Regions from separate parts of the Paracoccus sp. DMF genome, predicted to be linked through region 1. Evidence: riboswitches for the same ligand, from Rfam matches in the RefSeq annotation. Region 1 holds a riboswitch; the other holds the start of a gene.

Evidence for each region. Region 1 has a riboswitch for thiamine pyrophosphate ahead of E3D03_RS03660 (TenA family protein). Riboswitches for the same ligand answer to the same signal wherever they lie in the genome.
Region 2: another riboswitch for thiamine pyrophosphate. It lies ahead of thiD (bifunctional hydroxymethylpyrimidine kinase/phosphomethylpyrimidine kinase); the one in region 1 lies ahead of E3D03_RS03660 (TenA family protein).

The regions. Positions count from the first base shown of each region.
Region 1 covers NZ_SOKV02000004.1:111,421-114,621, reverse strand. The annotation lists gene E3D03_RS03665 (AI-2E family transporter) at 1-842, opposite strand, end outside; TPP riboswitch at 999-1,125, shown strand; gene E3D03_RS03660 (TenA family protein) at 1,186-1,824, shown strand; gene E3D03_RS03655 (NUDIX hydrolase) at 1,828-2,301, opposite strand; gene E3D03_RS03650 (TIGR02300 family protein) at 2,372-2,695, opposite strand; gene E3D03_RS03645 (M48 family metallopeptidase) at 2,831-3,201, shown strand, end outside.
Region 2 covers NZ_SOKV02000002.1:175,709-178,909, reverse strand. The annotation lists gene E3D03_RS02135 (HAD family hydrolase) at 1-457, opposite strand, end outside; gene E3D03_RS02130 (nucleotide sugar dehydrogenase) at 581-1,747, shown strand; TPP riboswitch at 1,789-1,892, shown strand; gene thiD (bifunctional hydroxymethylpyrimidine kinase/phosphomethylpyrimidine kinase) at 1,957-2,778, shown strand; gene E3D03_RS02120 (FAD-dependent oxidoreductase) at 2,775-3,201, shown strand, end outside.

The sequences.
Region 1 (3,201 bases):
CCCCCCGGGATCAGCGCCATGAAGCCGGTGATGACGCCGAAGGTCACCGGCGAGGGCACGCCGGCCAGCCAATAGGCGGTGCCCAGGATCACCCCCTCGCCGATGGCGATCAGCGTCATGCCGGTCACGGTCGAGCTGATCGTCGCCGGCACCACGCGCGACAGCCGGCTCCAGCGGTCGGGCAGGATGCGGCGGCCGATATGGTCGACCTGGGCCACGAACTTGTCGCCGTCGCGATACAGCACGAAGAGCGTGATCAGCATGAAGAGCAGCGTCAGCGCCAGGTGGAACGCCAGCGAGCCCGCCGTCACCGCGCCGCGATAGATCGCGCCGATGTTCGAGCCCGAGACCAGCTGCACGATTTCCGAGATGCCGCCGGGCCGGCCGATATAGGTGTGCCAGTTCTCGTCCAGCCAGTCGCCGACCTGCGGCAGCTGGACCATCCAGCCCGGCGTCGGCGCGCCGGTGGAATTGACCATGATCGCCCAGTTGATCCAGTCGCGCAGCTCGCGGAAGGCATAGATCAGCGCCATGGCGATGGGCACGACCAGGAAGCAGACCAGCACCAGCACCAGGGCCGTCGCGGCCCAGGTGCGCCCGACACGCGCCACCGCCCGCTCGCGCAGCGGCCAGCTGGCCAGCGCGATCACCATCGCCGCCAGCACCGGCACCAGGAAGCCGTGGAAGAAATAGATCGAGGCCGCGACGATCGCCAGCAACAGCCAGCGCGCCGCCGAGATATTGGTCACCAGCGGCGGCCGGTGCAGGCGCAGCCCGGTCTGGCGCGGCGCCTGGGCGGGGTGGGGTGCGGTCTGGGGGCTTGGCTCTGGGCCTGTGGTCATCGTCTCCGGTCCTGTCCGGCGCCGCGCGGACGCATCTTGGCGCAACGAGATAACAGAACGCCCGCCGCTGCAAGCCGGAATGCCGTCCCGGCCGGGTCAAGCCTGCCGCGCAGGCATGTCGGGGGCGTGACAGCCGCGGCCGGCACGGCTAGGATCGCCGCGACCAAGGGGAGCCCCGGCAAGGGGCTGAGAGATCGCTGGCAAGGGCAAGCCCCGCGCGGCGCGGTGACCCTTCGAACCTGATCCGGATCATGCCGGCGAAGGGATGGCCAGTCCGTGCGCCTGCCTGATGCCGGCCCCACCCCGGGGCCATCCCGGCCCCGCCCCAAGCCAGGAGGGCAGGATGCCCCAGACCTTCTTTGAAACCCTGCGCGACGAATGCGCCGCCGATTGGCAGGCCGCGACCGGCCATCGCTTCGTGCACGAGTTGCTGGCCGGCCGCATCGGGGATGCGGTCATGGCGCGCTATCTTGTGCAGGACCACCGTTTCCTCGATGCTTTCCTGACGCTGCTCGGTGCCGCCATCGCCAGCGCCGACCGCTTCGAATCGCGGCTGCGCTTCGGCCGCTTCGCCGGTATGGTTTCAAGCGACGAGAACGACTATTTCCTGCGCGCCTTCGCCGCCCTGGGCGTCTCGGAGGCCGAGCGCGCCGCCATTCCCGACAGCGCGCCCACGCAGGGCTTCCAGGCCATCTTGCGCGAGGCTGCCGCGACCCGCTCTTATCCAGCGGTGCTGGCGGTGCTGAACGTGGCCGAGGGGCTTTACCTCGACTGGGCCATGCAGGCCGAGACCCTGCCGGAAAACTTCGTCCATGCCGAATGGATCACGCTGCACGACAATGCGTTCTTCCGCGATTTCGTGGCCTTCCTGCGCGCCGAGCTGGACCGCACCGGCCCGGCCGAGGCCGCGCAGGTGCGCGACTTCTTTCGCCGCGCCGCCCGGCTGGAAGTCGAATTTTTCGATGATGCCTATGAGGCTTAGTGTCTAATCCTCGATGATTTCGAAGGGGGGCGGCTCGCGCGGCGGGCCGCCTTCGCGATAGTCCAGCACGATTCGCGCCAGCGCGGCCGGCGCCAGGTTCTCGCTGCTGTGGCGCAGCTCGGGCAGGCTCCACCAGCGGAATTCGCGGATCAGGCCGGCCTCGGGCGCGTCCTGCACCACGGGCCGGAACTCCGGCGTCTCGATCAGGAAGTAATGCTCGGATTGGCGCCAGCGCGCCTGCGGCAAGGGCAGGGTAAAGCGGCGGCGCCAGACCAGCGGGCCGAAGGCGGGCAGGGCAAAGCCCAGCTCCTCGCGCAGTTCGCGGCGCAGCGTCGCCTCGGGCGTCTCGCCGGGCTCGGCGCCGCCGCCCGGGGTGATCCACCAGTCGCCGGTGCCATAGTCGACGCGCATCAGCAGCACCCGGTCCTCGGGCGTCAGCAGAATGGCCCGCATGGCCTGGCGGTCGATGATGCGCATGGCCCCCTCCGATCACGAAAAAGCCCCGGCGCGGCAAGGGCCGGCCGGGGCGATCGCGGCCGCTCGCGGCCTATTCGTCGTCCGAATCCGCCACGTCGGCGATGTCGTCCAGCGACACGTCGCCGTCGTCATCGTCGTCGTCCAGCAGATCGTCGTCCAGATCCCCGGAATCGGCGTCGTCGTCCAGATCCTCGTCATCGACGAGATCGGTCTGATCCTCGTCGCGCGCGGCGGTCTTTTCCGAGATCAGCGAGCGCGAGCGGCCATTCGTCAGGCTTTCCGCCGTGAAAGAGGCGCCGCAGGCCGGGCAGGTCATCGGATCGTTCGTCAGGTCGTAGAAGCGCGTGGCGCAATGGGGGCAAAGGCGTTTCGTGCCCCATTCCTCTTTGGGCATGGTATTCTCTTTCTGCCGCGTTCAGGTAAATCCGCTGTCCCCTGCCATAGCCAGAAGGGGCTGTCAAAGGCTTTTCCCCTTGCGTCGGGACGGCGGCGCGGTGGAAATATGGGCCGAAAGGCAGGGCACCGCAAGATGCAGGCAGGCAAGGACAGGATTTGGGTCGGCGGCGACATCCCGGTGACGCTGCGCCGCTCGTCCCGGGCGCGGCGCATGACGTTGCGCGTGGCACGGGCGGGGGGCGAGGTGGTGCTGACCCTGCCCAGCCGCGCCAGCCTGCGCGACGGCCAGGCCTTTGCCGAGTCGCGGGCCGAATGGCTGCGCCAGGTCCGCGCCGACATGCCGGCGCTGCAACTGGTCGCGCATGGCGTCCAGCTGCCCGTCGAGGGCGTGCCGCGCCTGATCCGCCCGGCCGAGACCCGCCGCGTCGAGCTGACCGCCGACCTGCTGCTGGTGCCGCAGGGCCGGCCGCCAGGGGTGGTCGTCGAGGCCTGGCTCAAACACCT
Region 2 (3,201 bases), on a different contig from region 1:
GGTCCATCAGCAGGCGATAGATCGCCGGCTCGGGCTTCAGCGCGCCCACCCGCCCGGAAACCACGATGTCGCGGAACAGCCGGCCCAGCCGGGGATGGATTTCCAGCGCATGGGGCCAGGTCTCGGCCGCCCAGTTCGTCAAGCCATAGAGCGGCACCCCCCGCGCCAGCAGCGCCTCGGCGATTTCCCAGGCGCCGGGCACGGTCTTCTCGATGGTCAGCGGAAAGGCGGCCAGATAGCCCGCCAGCTGCCGGGCCTCGTCGCCATGCGCCTCGCGCGCGGCCTGCAGCCCTTCGGCAAAGCTGCGCCCGCCGTCCTGCGCCCGGTTCCAGCCGTCGAAGCCGATGCGCGCCATCCAGGCCTCGGCCGCGGCGCGGCTGGTGAAGACATCGGCAAAGGCCAGCGCCGGATCCCATTCGATCAGCACCGCCCCCAGGTCGAAGATCACGCTTTTCATCGCCGGCCTCCCTTGCCATCCGGCCGGATCGTGCCGAAACACGGCCGGCCCCGCAAGCCGGCGCGCTTCTGCCGGGCGAAAAGCCGTGCTAGAGCCGGGGAAACCACGGGGAAAGGGAACGCGATGACCATATCGGTGGCTGGGCTGGGCTATGTCGGCATGTCGATCGCGGTGCTGCTGGCGCAGCATGACGCGGTGGTGGCCCTGGACATCAGCGCCGAGCGGGTGGCCCAGGTGAATGCCGGCCGCTCGCCCATCGAGGATGCCGAGATCAGCCAGTGGCTGGCGGAAAAGCCGCTGCACCTGCGCGCCACCACCGACCCGGCCGAGGCCATGGCCGGCGCCGAATTCGTCATCGTCGCCACGCCGACGAATTACGACCCGCGCTCGAACCGCTTCGACACCTCCAGCGTGGAAAGCGTGATCGCGCTGGCCCGCCGGCACGCGCCGCAGGCGACCATCGTCATCAAGTCCACGGTCCCGGTCGGCTTTACCCAGCGCATGCGCGACGAGACCGGCCATGACGGCATCCTGTTCTCGCCGGAATTCCTGCGCGAAGGCCGGGCGTTGCAGGACAACCTGCACCCCTCGCGCATCGTGGTAGGTGACCACGGCCCGGCCGCGCATCGGCTGGCCGATCTGCTGGCCCAGGGCGCGGTCCGCAAGGACATGCCGATCCTGTTCACCGGCTCGACCGAGGCCGAGGCGATCAAGCTGTTCTCGAACACCTATCTCGCCATGCGCGTGGCCTATTTCAACGAACTCGACAGCTATGCCGTCGCCCGCGGGCTGAACACGCGCGAGATCATCGAGGGCGTCGGCCTCGACCCGCGGATCGGCGAGCATTACAACAATCCCAGCTTCGGCTATGGCGGCTATTGCCTGCCCAAGGATACCAAGCAATTGCTGGCGAACTACGACCAGGTGCCGCAAAGCCTGATCGCCGCGGTGGTGGACAGCAACCGCACCCGCAAGGATTTCATCGCCGAGGAAATCATCGCCCGGCGTCCGAAGCTGGTCGGCGTCTATCGGCTGGTGATGAAATCCGGCTCGGACAATTTCCGCGACAGCTCGATCCAGGGCATCATGAAGCGGATCAAGGCCAAGGGCATCCCCTGCATCGTCTACGAACCGGTGCTGGAACAGGAGCATTTCTTCAACAGCCCGGTGGTGCGCGACCTCGACGCCTTCAAGGCCCAGGCCGACCTGATCATCGCCAACCGCCAGGCGCCCGAACTGGCCGACGTGCAGGACAAGCTTTACACCCGCGACCTGTTCGCCCGCGACTGAGCTTGCCAAAGCCGCGCGCCGGCCCTAGTGTCCCGCCACGACTCATACACTTGGGGTGCCCCGAACGGGGCTGAGAGGTGCCAGGCACCGACCCATCGAACCTGATCCGGCTCATACCGGCGGAGGGAAGGGTAGAGTGTCGCGGCACGCAGACCACATCAGCCGCCACCCCCTCTCCGCCGCCTCGACCGGACAATGAAAGGCGGATCATGGCGGGACCAGCTCGCATCGCGCTGACCATCGCCGGCTCGGACAGCGGCGGCGGCGCCGGCATCCAGGCCGACCTCAAGACCTTCTCGGCGCTGGGGGTCTATGGCGCATCCGTGATCACAGCCATCACCGCCCAGAACACCCGCACCGTCGCGGCGGTCGAGGCGGTCTCGCCGGCCATGGTCGCGGCGCAGATCGACGCGGTTTTCGGCGACCTGGACGTGCGCGCGATCAAGATCGGCATGGTCGGCGGCCCGGATGTGATCACAGCCGTCGCGGACCGGCTGCGCATCGCGCTGCAGGCCGATCCGATCCCGGTGGTGCTGGACCCGGTCATGGTGGCGAAATCCGGCGATGCGCTGCTGCCCGACGCGGCGGTCCAGGCGCTGCGTGACCGGCTCTTGCCGCTGGCGACCGTCCTGACCCCCAACCTGCCCGAGGCCGCACGGCTGCTGGGTCGTGCCCCGGCCGGCACCCTCGACGCCATGGCCGAACAGGGCGAGGCGCTGCGTGCCCTGGGCGCGGGCCATGTGCTGATGAAGGGCGGCCATGCCGAGGGCGACACCTGCACCGACCTGCTGGTCGGTCCGCAGGGCTTTCAGCTGTCGGCGCCACGTCAGCAGACCCGCAATACCCATGGCACCGGCTGCTCGCTGTCCTCGGCCATCGCGGCGGGGCTGGCGCTGGGGTTGGACCTGCCCGCTGCGGTCACCCGCGCCCATGGCTGGCTGCAAGGCGCCATCGGGGCCGCCGACGGGCTGGGGATCGGGTTGGGCCATGGGCCGGTACATCACTTCTACAAAATGTGGGGTGGCGAATGAACGAGATAACAATTCTTGGTAGCGGCGTGATGGGGTTGGCAATTGCCGCGACCCTGCTTGACCGCGGCGTCACCCCCCGCGTCATCGACCCCGCCGGCAAGCCCGGCGCGCAGGCGTGCAGTTGGCGTGCCGGCGGCATGCTGGCCCCCTGGTGCGAGGCCGAAAGCGCCGAGCCGGTGGTCCTGCGCCTGGGGCTCGACGCCGCCGACTGGTGGCAGGCGCATGGCGCCGAGGTCATCCGGCGCGGCACGCTGGTGCTCGCCCCCTCGCGCGACCGGGCGGAACTGGACCGCTTTACCCGGATGACAGAGGCGCATCGCCCGGTGGACGCTGACGCCATCGCCGCGCTGGAGCCCGTATTGCAGGGCCGGTTCGCGCGCGGGCTGTTCTTCGAAAGCGAGGCGCATCTGAACCCCCGCGCCG